DNA from 2 places in the Streptomyces sp. NPDC003697 genome. Region 2 is predicted to be linked to the other one. Evidence: riboswitches for the same ligand, from Rfam matches in the RefSeq annotation. Region 2 holds a riboswitch; the other holds the start of a gene.
What was found. Region 2 has a riboswitch for glycine ahead of gcvT (glycine cleavage system aminomethyltransferase GcvT). Riboswitches for the same ligand answer to the same signal wherever they lie in the genome.
Positions count from the first base shown of each region.

Region 1: linked by a shared signal. The riboswitch ahead of gcvP (aminomethyl-transferring glycine dehydrogenase) and the one ahead of gcvT (glycine cleavage system aminomethyltransferase GcvT) in region 2 are both predicted to bind glycine.

Region 1 covers NZ_JBSFNN010000084.1:16,463-23,728, reverse strand. Annotated here, with positions in the region: gene ACWDNY_RS25945 (FHA domain-containing protein) at 1-66, shown strand, start outside; gene ftsR (transcriptional regulator FtsR) at 108-842, shown strand; gene ACWDNY_RS25935 (bifunctional nuclease family protein) at 1,093-1,566, shown strand; gene ACWDNY_RS25930 (MerR family transcriptional regulator) at 1,896-2,579, shown strand; gene ACWDNY_RS25925 (DNA polymerase IV) at 2,756-4,219, shown strand; gene ACWDNY_RS25920 (PRC-barrel domain-containing protein) at 4,141-4,512, opposite strand; glycine riboswitch at 4,637-4,731, shown strand; glycine riboswitch at 4,732-4,845, shown strand; gene gcvP (aminomethyl-transferring glycine dehydrogenase) at 4,906-7,266, shown strand, end outside.
Region 2 covers NZ_JBSFNN010000058.1:2,459-9,724, reverse strand. Annotated here, with positions in the region: gene ACWDNY_RS21695 (ABC transporter substrate-binding protein) at 1-780, opposite strand, end outside; gene ACWDNY_RS21690 (ABC transporter permease) at 849-1,856, opposite strand; gene ACWDNY_RS21685 (enhanced serine sensitivity protein SseB C-terminal domain-containing protein) at 2,181-2,936, opposite strand; gene ACWDNY_RS21680 (enhanced serine sensitivity protein SseB) at 3,199-3,990, opposite strand; gene ACWDNY_RS21675 (AAA family ATPase) at 4,297-4,986, opposite strand; glycine riboswitch at 5,164-5,263, shown strand; glycine riboswitch at 5,264-5,387, shown strand; gene gcvT (glycine cleavage system aminomethyltransferase GcvT) at 5,456-6,583, shown strand; gene gcvH (glycine cleavage system protein GcvH) at 6,724-7,101, shown strand; gene glyA (serine hydroxymethyltransferase) at 7,117-7,266, shown strand, end outside.

The DNA of each region.
Region 1 (7,266 bases), on a different contig from region 2:
AACGGTGACGAGGTCCAGATCGGCAAGTACCGGCTGGTCTTCTACGCGAGTCGGCAGGCAATCTGACCGTCCCCCGAACGCCGTCCGGGGGGACTCAGGGAAGGTCCATGCGCCAAACACCGAGCGGCGGTGCCGGATACGGCGCCGCCGCCGCGGACACTGGGCTGATGAGCATCGGCACGGTGCTGAACGTGCTGCGCGACGAGTTCCCCGAAGTCACGATCTCGAAGATCCGCTTCCTGGAGTCGGAGGGCCTGGTCGAGCCCCGGCGCACCCCCTCGGGGTATCGCAAGTTCAGCGCCGGGGACGTCGAGCGACTCGCCCGCGTCCTGAGGATGCAGCGGGACCACTACCTTCCGCTGAAGGTCATTCGCGAGCACCTGGACGCGGTGGAGCGCGGCGAGGCCGTCCCGCTGCCGGTACTGGGCCGGCAGCGCGAGGGGGAGGCCGGCCCGGCGGAGCCCGAGACGCCCACGGCGGCCCGGATCGGCCGGGCCGAGCTGCTGGCCGCCGCCGGGATCGAGGAGCGGGACCTCGAGGAGTGGGAGGCGTACGGGCTCCTCACTCCGCTGGCGGAGGGGGGCTACGACGCCCGGGCGGTGACCGTCGCCTCGCTCGTCTCCGAGCTGGGCCGCCACGGGATCGAGCCCCGGCACCTGCGGGTCATGAAGGCGGCCGCCGACCGTGAGGCCGGGCTCGTCGAGCAGGTGGTGGCCCCGCTGAGGCGGCACCGCAATCCGCAGACCAGGACCCACGCCGAGTCCCGTGCCAGGGAGCTGGCCGGGCTGACGGCGAAGCTGCACGCGGCGCTGGTGCAGACCGCGCTACGGGCTGTCCCGTAGTACGCGGTGGATCAGCGTGCGGCGTCGGATGCGGTGCGCCGCAAGGCGGAGGGTCGTCCTCGTACTGGGCGTATTCGGGTGATCCGACAACGCGGCGAGGTGCCGTGGCTGTCGTCGTGCGCCCGCCGGGATTGCGGGACAGCCCTTGGGGGTGTGGCTGCCCTGAACGGGCCGGAACACGACGGCCCGGATCGGCCACCCGTTCCGGCCCGACTACCCAAACCTTGCGACCACGGCCTAGGGTTGCTGTGTGAACGAGCTCGATGTCGTAGGTGTCCGGGTCGAGATGCCCTCCAACCAACCGATCGTGCTCCTGCGCGAAGTGGGAGGCGACCGCTACCTCCCCATCTGGATCGGGCCGGGGGAGGCGACGGCCATCGCCTTCGCCCAGCAGGGCATGGCCCCCGCGCGACCGCTGACGCACGACCTGTTCAAGGACGTGCTCGAGGCCGTCGGCCAGGAACTCACCGAAGTGCGCATCACGGATCTGCGGGAAGGCGTCTTCTACGCGGAGCTGGTGTTCGCGAGCGGAGTCGAGGTGAGCGCCCGTCCGTCCGACGCCATAGCGCTGGCCCTGCGCACCGGGACGCCGATCTACGGCAGCGATACGGTGCTCGACGACGCGGGCATCGCGATCCCCGACGAGCAGGAGGACGAGGTGGAGAAGTTCCGCGAGTTCCTCGACCAGATCTCGCCGGAGGACTTCGGCACCAGCAACCAGTAGTCGCCGTACGTGCGGGGCCCGGGGCGCTGCCAGGCGTGGGCGGCGGGCTGCGGCGCGGGACGGTTCTCCGGGGCCCGACCCGGCGCCCGGCGCAGGTGCGCGGCTGTCCGCGGCAGCGCGCGGAGCGGCGCCGTCCGGCGGCACATGCCACCGGCTGGAGGCCGTTCTACGGCTCCCCGGGCAGGGCATTCGGCTAGCCTTTCCCCGCGGTGGGGTGCGGGAAACCACTCTTAGGGTGATTATCACTCGGCGTGCCGAGTGTGGCGATCGTTGACGCACCCCTGGTGACTGCCTACCGTCGAGAAGGCAGGTCGAGGACGGAGGTCGGCGTGGGAAGCAGCGGCGACGGTACGGCTGGGGGTGCCCCCGGACGTGGTGTCGGGGGAAGCGGTCCGTACCCACCTCCGGGCTCTCGGCTCCGCCCCGGCTGGGGGTATGTCCAGCCCGGCAGCGCGGCCGACCGCGCTCCGCAGCGACCTACGGCCGTGCCGAGCAGCGGAGGGGCGACATCCATGGCGTCCGAGCAGATCGGCTACCGCGGTCCGACGGCCTGCGCGGCCGCCGGCATCACCTACCGGCAACTGGACTACTGGGCGCGCACCGGTCTGGTCGAGCCGAGCGTGCGGCCCGCCTACGGATCCGGCACGCAGCGTCTGTACAGCTTCCGCGACGTCGTGGTCCTCAAGATCGTCAAGCGGTTCCTCGACACGGGGGTGTCCCTCCAGAACATCCGCACCGCCGTCCAGCACCTGCGCGAGCAGGGTTTCCACGACCTGGAGCGTCTGACGCTGATGAGCGACGGCGCCACGGTGTACGAGTGCACCTCCCCCGACGAGGTGCACGCGCTGCTCCAGGGCGGCCAGGGCATCTTCGGGATCGCCGTCGGCGTCGTCTGGCGGGACGTGGAGAACGCGCTGTCGCAGCTGCACGGGGAACGTGTCGACACCGGCGAGACGCTGCTCGGGCACAATCCGGCCGACGAGCTGGCGCGCCGGCGCAACAGGGCGGTCTGACACCGGCCGTCCGGTCCGGGGACCCGCCACCGGTCCGCACCCGGCCCGGGCTCGCCGCCGGTCGTCCGTTTCCCGGGTTTCCGGGTTCTCAGGTTCTCAGGGTTCCCGGGCTCCTCGCCCGCCGCCGGTGCGCCCGCCGTGCGACGTTGTCAGTGGCGTGGTGCAGCATCGGAGATGTGAGAACCGCGCCCACGATCCTGCACCTCGACATGGACGCCTTCTTCGCCTCGGCGGAACAGGCGTCCAAGCCGAGCCTGCGCGGGAAGGCCGTCGTCGTGGGCGGTCTCGGACCGCGCGGTGTGGTCGCCACCGCCTCGTACGAGGCGCGGGTCTTCGGGGTCCACTCGGCGATGCCGATGGCCCAGGCACGGCGGCTGGCGCCGAACGCCGCGTACCTGGTGCCGCGCTTCACCTTCTACCGGGCGATCAGCGAGCAGGTGATGGGGCTGCTGCGGGCGCTGTCGCCGCTGGTGGAGCCGCTGAGCCTGGACGAGGCGTTCGTGGACCTGGAGGCCGGGGGAGCGGCCGGGGACGCCGAGTCGGCCCGGGCGGTGGGCAGGAAGCTGCGCGCCGACATACGCGCGGTCACGGGTCTGACGGGATCCGTGGGCCTCGCCGCCTCCAAGATGCTCGCCAAGATCGCCTCGGAGCAGGCCAAGCCGGACGGCCTGGTGCTCATCGAGCCGGGCACCGAGCGCGCCCTGCTCGAACCGATGCCGGTGCGGACCCTGCCGGGTGTGGGACCGGCGACGGGCGACCACCTGCGGCGGGCGGGCATCCACACGGTCGGCGAGATTGCCGAGGCGGGCGAGGACGAGCTGGTCCGGCTGCTGGGGAAGGCGCACGGGCACGCGCTGCACGCCATGGCGCTGGCGCGCGACGAGCGGCCCGTGGTCGCCGAGCGGGAGGCGAAGTCGGTCTCGGTCGAGGACACCTACGACGTCGACATCCACGACCGGCTCCGGGTGGGCCTGCAGGTGCAGCGGCTCGCGGACCGGTGCGTGCGGCGGCTGCGCGGGGCCGGACTGTCGGGGCGGACGATCGTGCTGAAGGTCCGGCGGTACGACTTCTCCACGCTGACCCGGTCGGAGACCCTGCGGGGGCCCACGGACGACCCGGCCGTCGTGCGGGAGGCGGCCGCCCGGCTGCTGGACTCCGTGGACACCACGGGCGGTGTGCGGTTGCTCGGCGTGGGGGTCACGGGGCTCGCCGACTACACGCAGGAGGACCTGTTCGCCCAGGCGGCCGGGGTGCGGGAGGCCGGACCGGCGGAGGAGCCGGCGGAACAGGGGCCGTCCGAGGAGCAGCCGGAGCCCGGCGAGCGGCGCTGGCCGGCGGGGCACGACGTGCGCCACGCGGTGCACGGACACGGGTGGGTGCAGGGCAGCGGCCTGGGCCGGGTCACCGTCCGGTTCGAGACGCCCGGCTCCGGACCGGGGCGGGTGCGGACGTTCCGCGTCGACGATGCCGATCTGGAGCCCGCTGATCCGCTTCCGTTGGTGGAACTGGGGCCGGGTGAGGAGGGCGGGCGGGTCTCCACGGCGGCTGAGGGAGCCGGTGCTCAGGTCTCCTCGGAGCCCGCCAGCTTGCCGAACTCGTGGTCGGGGACCGGGGGAGCGGAGGCGACGTCGAGACCGTAGTGGTGGTACAGCTGCAGTTCCTGCTCCGGGGAGAGATGGCGGCCCACGCCGAAGTCGGGAGCCTCCTTGATCAGTGCGCGGGCGAAGGGCACGCGCAGGGTGCCCTCGACCAGCTCGCTGGGCGCCAGGGGCACGAAGGCGTCCCGGGAGAACAGGCCCGTGCGTATCGCCGCCCACTCCGGCACCCCGGTCGCGTCGTCGAGGTACACCTCGTCCACGGTGCCGATCTTGTTGCCGTCGCGGTCGAACGCCTTGCGCCCGATCAGATTGCGCGGGTCGATTTCGGTTCGCACAGGGCCCTCCACTGCGTCGCGATGGTTCGCACCTCATCCGTAAGCACTACGAAAGAGCACAAACGGCACTGCGGCCACTCGAAGGCCTGGCCGGCGTGCCCGCTGGTAGGCTGGCAGCGGCTGCTGACCCCGTGCGGGAGAGTCCTCCGATGACGTCGGAGGCGCCGAAGGAGCAAATCCTCCCCGGAATCTCTCAGGCCCACGTACCGCAGGGGCGAGGTCACTCTGGAAAGCAGGGCGGGTGTCGACGGCGTCCGCTCTCACCGACGGGGAAAGCCGGAGCCTTCGGGCGACCCGGTGAAGCTCTCAGGTCGAGATGACAGAGGGGGAGGCCGTCCGGGCACCCGTGCCGTGGTGCCCTCGAAGGTCGCGTCAGACCAGGAGGCCTCCGCAATGACCGCCCATCGCACTCCGCTTTCCGAACTCGAACGGGGAACGCCCTTCGAGCAGCGCCACATCGGCCCCGACCAGGAGGCCCGGGCCAAGATGCTCGCGCAGGTCGGCTACGGCTCGCTGGACGAGCTCACCGCCGCGGCGGTCCCGGACGTGATCAAGAACGCCGATGGGCTCGCCCTGCCGGGCGCGCGCACGGAGGCCGAGGTACTGGCCGAGCTGCGCTCCCTCGCCGACCGCAACCAGGTCCTCGGCTCCATGATCGGCCTCGGGTACTACGGGACGTTCACCCCGCCCGTGATCCTGCGCAACGTCATGGAGAACCCCGCCTGGTACACCGCCTACACCCCGTACCAGCCCGAGATCTCCCAGGGCCGCCTCGAGGCGCTGCTGAACTTCCAGACGATGGTGGCCGAGCTCACCGGCCTGCCGACCTCGGGCGCCTCGCTGCTCGACGAGGGCACCGCGGCCGCCGAGGCCGTGGCGCTGTCCCGGCGCATGGGCAAGAACAAGAAGGGCCTGTTCCTGGTCGACGCGGACGCGCTGCCGCAGACCGTCGCCGTCATCCGGACCCGGGCCGAGCCGACCGGCATGGACGTCGTCGTCGCGGACCTGAGTGAGGGCATCCCCGCGGAGATCGCCGGCCGCGACATCAACGGCGTGCTGCTGCAGTACCCCGGCGCCTCCGGTGCCGTGCGCGACCTGAAGCCGGTCATCGACCAGGCGCACGAGCTGGGTGCGGTCGTCACGGTCGCCGCCGACCTGCTCGCCCTCACCCTGCTGAAGTCCCCCGGCGAGCTCGGCGCCGACATCGCCGTCGGCACCACCCAGCGCTTCGGTGTCCCGATGGGCTTCGGCGGGCCGCACGCCGGCTACATGGCGGTGCGCGAGAAGTTCGCGCGCAGCCTGCCCGGCCGCCTCGTCGGCGTCTCCGTCGACGCCGACGGGCACAGGGCCTACCGCCTTGCGCTGCAGACCCGCGAGCAGCACATCCGCCGCGAGAAGGCGACCAGCAACATCTGCACCGCCCAGGTGCTGCTCGCCGTCATGGCCGGCATGTACGCGGTCTACCACGGCCCCGAGGGCCTGAGGACCATCGCCCGGCGCACCCACCGCTACGCCACGGTCCTCGCCGAGGGCCTGAGGGCCGGCGGCGCCGAGGTCGTGCACGGCGCGTACTTCGACACCGTGACCGTCAGGGCCGGGGGCCGTGCCGCCGAGATCGTCGCCGCGGCGCGCGACCACGGCGTCAACCTGCGCCTCGTCGACGCCGACCACGTGTCGGTCGCCTGCGACGAGACCACCACGCGGGCCCAGCTGGCGGTCGTGTGGAGCGCCTTCGGTGTCGAGGGCGACGTCGAGGCGCTGGACGGTGCGGCCGGTGACACCCTTCCGGACGACCTGCTGCGCACGGACGACTACCTGACCCACCCGGTCTTCCGCCGGCACCGCTCCGAGACGGCGATGCTGCGGTACCTGCGCCGGCTCGCCGACCGCGACTACGCGCTCGACCGCGGCATGATCCCGCTGGGCTCGTGCACCATGAAGCTCAACGCGACGACCGAGATGGAGCCGGTCACCTGGCCCGAGTTCGGGCAGCTGCACCCCTTCGCGCCGGCCGAGCAGGCCGAGGGCTACCTCACGCTCATCCGTGAGCTGGAGGAGCGTCTCGCCGAGGTCACCGGCTACGACAAGGTCTCCCTCCAGCCGAACGCGGGTTCGCAGGGCGAGCTGGCCGGTCTCCTCGCCGTTCGCGGCTACCACCGCGCCAACGGCGACGACCGGCGCACCGTGTGCCTCATCCCGTCCTCGGCGCACGGCACCAACGCCGCCAGCGCCGTGATGGCGGGCATGAAGATCGTCGTCGTCAGGACCGCCGAGGACGGCGAGATCGACGTCGAGGACCTCCGGGCGAAGATCGAGCAGTACCGCGACGAGCTCGCGGTACTGATGATCACCTACCCGTCCACGCACGGTGTGTTCGAGGAGCACGTCGCCGACATCTGCGCCGCCGTGCACGACGCCGGCGGCCAGGTGTACGTCGACGGCGCCAACCTCAACGCGCTGGTCGGGCTGGCCAAGCCGGGCCACTTCGGCGGCGACGTCTCGCACCTCAACCTGCACAAGACCTTCTGCATCCCGCACGGCGGCGGCGGTCCGGGTGTCGGCCCGGTCGGCGTGCGCGCGCACCTGGCGCCGTACCTGCCCAACCACCCGCTGCAGCCGGCCGCCGGCCCGGAGACGGGCGTCGGTCCGGTCTCGGCGGCGCCGTGGGGCTCGGCGGGCATCCTGCCGATCTCGTGGGCGTACGTCCGCCTCATGGGCGGCGAGGGCCTCAAGCGCGCCACGCAGGTGGCCGTG
Region 2 (7,266 bases):
GGTCAGGTCCTTGCCCGGGTTGTACGACTCGAACTTGTACGGGCCGGAGGAGAAGGGGTGGAGCGCGTACTTGGACTTGGTGTCCTTGTCCTGGCGGACCGGGGAGGCCGAGGTGAGGCCCAGCATCTCCTCGAAGTCCGAGTTGGCCTTCGGCAGCTTGAAGACGACGGTCTTGTCGTCGGGCGTCTCGATCGCCTTCAGGCCCAGCTTGTCCGCGGTCTTGTCCTTGTACGGGCCCTGGTACGCGCCCGTGGGGTCGAGGACGTCCTTGAGGTAGGTCGGGCCGCCGGACAGCACGTCCTGCGCCCAGACGCGCTCGATGCCGTACTTGACGTCCTTGGAGGTGATCGGCTTGCCGTCCTCCCAGGTGACGCCGTCACGCAGCGTGTACGTGTACGTCTTGCCGCCGTCGGTGACCTTGGCCAGGCCGGTGGCGAGGTCCGGGGTGAGCTCGGCGCCGGTCTTGCCGGGCTCGGTCTTGTTCGTGACGAGCTGGCGGCTGTAGTAGCGCGCGAAGTTCCACATGAAGCCGTAGTAGCCGCGCGTGGTGTCCCACGAGTCGGCGTCCTGGGCCGCACCGAACTTCAGCACGCCGCCCTTCTTGGCCGCCGAGGCCTGGGCGACCTTGTTGTTGGCGGCGTCGAAGCCGGCCGCACCGTTCTTCGAACCGCCCTTGCCGTCGTCGCCGCCGCCGCACGCCGCCGTGGTCAGCAGCGCCGCGACCACGGCGGCAGCGGCCACGGCCTGCTTGCGCCGCCCTGAGGTGCGTTGGGTAGTCACGATCCTGGATCCTCCGGATTTGATGAGAGACCCCGTGGGCAGCGCCACGGGAGGCTTGGGGTACGGCATCAGCGGGAGCCCTTCGGGTCCAGCGCGTCGCGCACGCCGTCGCCGAAGAGGTTGAAGGCAAGAACGGTGATGAAGATCGCCACGCCGGGGATCACCATGTACATGGGATCCGAGTCGTAGTAGTCGATCGCGCTCGAGAGCATCTGCCCCCAGGAGGCCGTGGGCGGCTTGACGCCCACGCCCAGGAAGCTGAGTGCCGCCTCGGTGAGGATGTTGGTCGGGATCATCATGGTCGTGTACACGATGATCGGCGCGACGAGGTTGGGCAGCAGCTCCTTGAAGAGGATGTAGAAGCGCCCCGCGCCCAGGGAGCGGGCGGCCTCGACGTACTCGCGTTCACGCAGCGAGAGCGTCTGGCCGCGCACCACGCGTCCGATGTAGGGCCAGCCGAAGAAGCCGATGACCAGGATCATCACGAAGACGCGCACACCCGTGCCGGTGAGACCCAGCATCGTGGTGGGCATGACGGAGACCAGCGCGATGATGAACAGCAGCTGCGGGAAGGCGAGCAGACCGTCCATCACCCGGCTGATGACCGCGTCGATCCAGCCGCCGAAGAAACCGGCCAGGATGCCGAGGATCGTGCCGACGACGACGGCGACCAGTGCGGACAGGAAGCCGACCAGCAGGGAGATGCGGGCGCCGTGGACGATGCGGGCGAAGATGTCGCGGCCGCTGACCGGCTCCACACCGAAGAGATGGTCGCCGCTGATGCCGCCGAGGGAGCCCGTGGGCGTGCCGAACAGGGGGTCGATCAGGTCCTCGTGGTGGGTCTCCGGGTCCTGGCCGACCAGGTGCGCGATCACGGGCGCCAGGATCGCGACCAGGATGAGGAGCAGCACGACGACACCGCCCGAGAGGGCGAGCTTGTCCCGCTTAAGGCGTTCCCAGGCGATCCGGCCCAGGGAGCGCCCCTGGACGGCCTTCGCGCCGGTGGTGGCTACCGCCGCTTCGTCGGCCGCGCTCGGGGCCGCTTCCGCGGTCGGCTCGTGCAATGGTGCCGTCATCAGGCAGGGACCCCTCTCAACCGGCGGTAGCCGGCCCGCACTTGCCGCTGTGGCGGCATGATCAGTCCGTCGTACACAGGGGCGAAAGGCCCCCTGGTGCGGGAGTCTTCAACGCTTTGGCGATCTGTTGCCAGACTTGACGGTGAATGGATGCGTAAACGTGATGCTGTCTGGGGGGTTCCGTTATCCGGACACTGGGTAACGGGGGTCGGACGCGGACCAATTGGAGCAATCAGTGGGAGAAGCGGACGTCTCGCCCTCATCTACGCGCGAAGAAGGGCTCCCGGTTCGGAAGCCCTCGGTGCCGGTGGACGGTGCCGCGCGTCAGTAGCCGCCGCGGGGCTGCGGGTACCCGTAGCCGGCCGCCGGGGCCTGCGCGGGGGCGCCGTGCGCCTCGCGGTCGTAGAACGGACGGGCGTTGGCGCGCAGCCACATCGCGATGGGGTCGTACTCGTCGGACATCGCGACCGTGGAGACCGGCAGACCGTCGGGGACGGCGCCGACGGACTGCTGCATCATGGCGCGCACCGAGTCGACGGCCGGCGGGGAGGTGTCGTACACGTCGAGGCCGATGGCCAGGTACGGCGCCCCGAGCGCGGGCTGGACCCAGGCACGGCGCAGCGAGCGGACCGCCGGAGTGCGGTGCGCGTTCTGCGCGAGCAGGGCGTAGAACTGCGCGACGTCGATGGCCGGTTCGGACAGCCTCAGCGGTCCGGCCGGCTGGCGGTCCAGGCCGGTGGCGATGCGGCGCAGGTCGAGCCAGGGGATGCCGACGCCACCGCCGGGGGCGTGCGGGTTCAGCCAGAGGCCGTAGTGGTCGGGGTAGAGGGTGCGGGCGACGTCGAGGCCGTCCACCACCTCGTACGACCGCATCCAGCCGCTGGCCGACAGCTCCTGCGCGGAGGTGACGCAGGGCGCGTAGCCGTGGCCGTCGACCTCCATGTGACCGTACTGCGCGTCGGGGGAGCCGGCCTGGCCGTGCCAGAGCAGCATCCAGACCTGGCCGGAGGAGGGCGTCGCGAGCGCGCGCAGGAGTGCCTCGTAGGCGTCGTACCGCCCGGGCGTCACCTGGCGCAGCATCTGCTCGACCTGCCCGGCCGCGGCGGTGCCAGCGCTCACCTTTTTACCGCCCCTTCATGCAACCAACACTCCGACCGAGCCGTGCGTCCAGTGCCCGGGCAGGCCGCGTTCACACGACATCGCCCGTGGACGCTCTAGCTTAAGCCGCCCCGCGGCGCGGGACCCGCCGCCGTCGGCCCGCGACCGCGGATCGCCCGGGCCGCCGACGTCCCACGCGGCGCGACCCGCGCGCGGTCACCGCCCGCGTCCCGGCCGGGCTCCTTCAGTGGCCCTGCTGGTAGAACGGCCGCACCGTCGCGCGCATCCACTCCCCCACCGGGTCCTCGGCCACGTCCAGGAGAACCAGGTTCACGGGCCATGCGACCGGGACCCGGCCGAGGGCGCGGCCGAGGGCCTCCAGCGGCCGGGCCCGCAGGTCGCCCTCCCAGTGGGACAGTTCCACGCCGACGAACATGACCGGGTCGGCGGTCTCGACGGCGGCGAGGCAGCGGCGGGCGGTGAGCACCACGCCGGTGCCGTCGAACTCCGCGGAGGCGGCGGCGAGGAAGTCCACCGGGTCGTCCTGCCAGTCCGGTTCGAACAGCCGGACCCGGCCGCCGGTCACCGGGCCGTCCAGCGACGTCCGCCCCGCCCGGCACAGCTCCGCCACGGCCTGCGGGGGCAGCGGGACACCGACCACGCCCTCGGGATTCACGGCGATGCCGACCTGCGGGGGCAGCCCGCGCGCGAACTCCACGGCGGGCGCGACGGTACAGGGCATGTGGGCGCCGGCGACCTGGCGGAACTGCTCCTCGGAACTGAAGACCGGCACGTACGCCTGGCCCTCGATCTCCAGCGTGGGCAGGTCGAGCGGACCGCTGTGCGGACCGCCGCCGTTGGGCAGCGGCACCCAGACGAAGCTGCGGCCGAGCACCTCGAGGATGCGCCCGCCGGCCGAGGGCATGCCGAGCGACGCCGACAGCACCTCCTCCAGCTCGTTGCCGGGCCAGCCGCCGTGCGGTTGGGGGTGCGCCTGTGCCGGGAAGTCAGCGGGGATGTCCGCCGGGAAGTCCATCTGCCTACCGCCTGCTGTGAACCACGGGTGTGGCTGAAAGGCTAACGGGTCCCGCGCCGCCCCCTCCGATGCCCACGGAGCGGGCTCCCCGCCCGGGGGTCCCCCGCCGCGGAACGTGCCGCCCGCCGCCGCCGGCCCGCACCGCCGCACGCGGGCGCCCCCCGGTGGCACCACCGGCGCCACCCTCGCACAACGGGCCGACCCCACCGGTGCACGGGCGCACACGGGCGGGCGCCACTGCGGCGCGGGCCGGGCGTGGGCCCGCGCCGCCGCCGCACGGGCGCACGCCCCCGGTGGCGCCGTGCATCACCCCGTGAAGTCGATGCGCCGCAGCGTGTCCGCCGCGTCCCGGTCGAGCAGGACGGCCGAACCGCAGCCGTCGGGCAGGCGGCCCCGTTCGGCCGCGCGCAGCAGTCGTTCGGCGGCCGTGCGGTGGCGCAGGAAGGCGTAGCGCGAGACGCCGCGGCCGCGCTCGCGCTGGCCGGCCAGGGCCGCGGCGGGCGGAACGTCGAGCAGCAGCAGGTGCAGTGTGCCGCCGCGGCGGCGGGCGGCGCGGGCCAGCCAGCCGCGCACCCAGGCCTGCGTCCCGCAGTCGTGCACCACGATCCCCTCACCGGTGCGCAGGGCGCGACGCAGCCCCGCGTAGTGGGCGAGGCGGACGAGCGGCCGGTAGACCGCGTACGGCAGGAACCGCGCGAGCCGGTCGTCGAAGCGGTCGCGGGTGTCCTGGGAGTCGATGCGGGTGCCCCGCACCGCCCGGCGCATCAGGGTGGACTTGCCGCTGCCGGGCAGGCCGGTCACCACGACGAGGTCGCGGGGCCCGAAGAGCAGGGCGTGCGGGCTGCGGCCGGCCCGTTCGCGCAGGTCCCGGACGACGGGCGCGGGGCGCTCCCCGGACCGCACGCGGGCCGGAGCCGCGGGACGCCCCGGCAGTGCTTGGGCCCGTTGCGGCAGCGCGAGTGCCGGAGTCGTGGCGCGTGCCGTGGTGCTGTTCACCGTGATCGCCTCCCCTGGAGTGGTCACAGATCCCCTCCCCCTCGAGTGTAAAAAGAAGGTAATACCCGGTGTCTCGCGTTTTCGTGCACGTAACGCCACAACCCGGTTACGGATGCGGTCCTGCCAGGAGCGGGCGGGGCGTGCAATGATGTTCGCGCCAACTGCATACCGGCCGTTTGAATCCGCGCGGGAGAGTCCCCGGCAGCCGTTTCGCCGGGGCGCCGAAGGAGCAAGTCCCTCCCTTGAATCTCTCAGGCCCCGTCACCGCGCGGGCGAGGCACATCTGAAAAGCGGGCCGCCCGTGCGGCCCCACCCAAGGTGCAAGCCGTGACCCGGCCCGGCTCCCACGCGGACCGGTGGTCATGGCGAACCTCTCAGGTTCCGATGACAGATGGGGAGGAACGTTCCTCGCCCGCCCCCCGCCCGGCCGCGCCCGCGCGGGGGACCCCCATCGCCTGGAGACCGACCGATGAGCAGTACCGAACCCGCACCCAAGCGCCGTACCGCGCTCGACGCGCTGCACCGCTCCCTCGGTGCGACGATGACCGACTTCGCCGGCTGGGACATGCCGCTGCGCTACGGCTCCGAGCGCGACGAGCACCTCGCCGTCCGGACCAGGGCGGGCCTGTTCGACCTGTCCCACATGGGCGAGATCACCGTCACCGGCCCGCAGGCCGCGCGGCTGCTGAACCACGCCCTGGTCGGCAACATCGCCTCCGTCGGCGTCGGCCGCGCCCGCTACACCATGATCTGCCGGGAGGACGGCGGCATCCTCGACGACCTGATCGTCTACCGGCTCGCCGAGAGCGAGTACATGGTCGTCGCCAACGCCTCCAACGCCCAGGTGGTCCTCGACGCGCTGACCGGGCGGGCCGCCGGCTTCGACGCCGAGGTGCGCGACGACCGCGACGCCTACGCCCTGATCGCCGTGCAGGGGCCGGAGTCCCCGGGCATCCTGAAGTCGCTGACCGACGCCGACCTGGACGGTCTGAAGTACTACGCGGGCCTGTCCGGCACCGTCGCCGGCGTCCCCGCACTGATCGCCCGCACCGGCTACACCGGCGAGGACGGCTTCGAGCTGTTCGTCGCCCCGGCCGACGCGGAGAAGCTCTGGCAGGCGCTGACCGACGCGGGCGCCCCCGCCGGGCTGGTCCCGTGCGGGCTGTCCTGCCGCGACACGCTCCGCCTGGAGGCGGGGATGCCGCTGTACGGGCACGAGCTGACGACCTCGCTGACCCCGTTCGACGCGGGTCTCGGCCGGGTGGTGAAGTTCGACAAGGAGGGCGACTTCGTCGGGCGCGAGGCTCTGCTGGCCGCCGCCGCGCGCGCCGAGAACGACCCGCCGCGTGTCCTGGTCGGCCTGGTCGCCGAGGGCCGCCGCGTCCCGCGGGCCGGCTACGCCGTCGTCGCCGGCGGCCAGGTGATCGGCGAGGTCACCTCCGGCGCCCCCTCCCCCACGCTCGGCAAGCCGATCGCCATGGCCTACGTCGACGCCGCGCACGCGGCGCCGGGCACCGCCGGCGTCGGCGTGGACATCCGGGGCAGCCACGAGCCGTACGAGGTCGTGGCGCTCCCGTTCTACAAGCGCCGGAAGTAGCAACCGGTCGGGCGGGGCCCGGCGCCGTCGGACGCGCGCCCGGCCGCCCGCGTGTGACACCGGGCACTTTCCCCCGCTCGCCGGCACCTTCGTCCGTCCCCCGTCACCACCACCGACCCGATTAAAGGAGAATTCACGCCATGAGCAACCCCGAGCAGCTGCGTTACAGCAAGGAGCACGAGTGGCTGTCGCCCGCCGAGGACGGCGTCGCGACGATCGGCATCACCGAGTTCGCGGCCAACGCGCTCGGCGACGTCGTCTACGCCCAGCTCCCGGAGGTCGGCACCGAGGTGAGCGCGGGCGAGACCTGCGGCGAGCTGGAGTCGACCAAGTCGGTGTCCGACCTGTACTCCCCCGTCAGTGGTGAGGTCACCGAGATCAACGAGGACGTCGTCAACGACCCGTCGCTGGTGAACTCCGCGCCGTACGAGGGCGGCTGGCTGTTCAAGGTGCGGGTGACGGAGGAGCCGGCCGAGCTGCTCTCCGCCGACGAGTACGCCTCCCACACCGCCGGCTGAGGAAGACCCAGCGACATGTCGATGCTGAACACCCCCCTGCACGAGCTCGACCCCGAGGTGGCCGCCGCGGTCGACGCCGAACTGCACCGCCAGCAGTCCACGCTGGAGATGATCGCCTCGGAGAACTTCGCCCCCGTCGCGGTCATGGAGGCCCAGGGCTCCGTC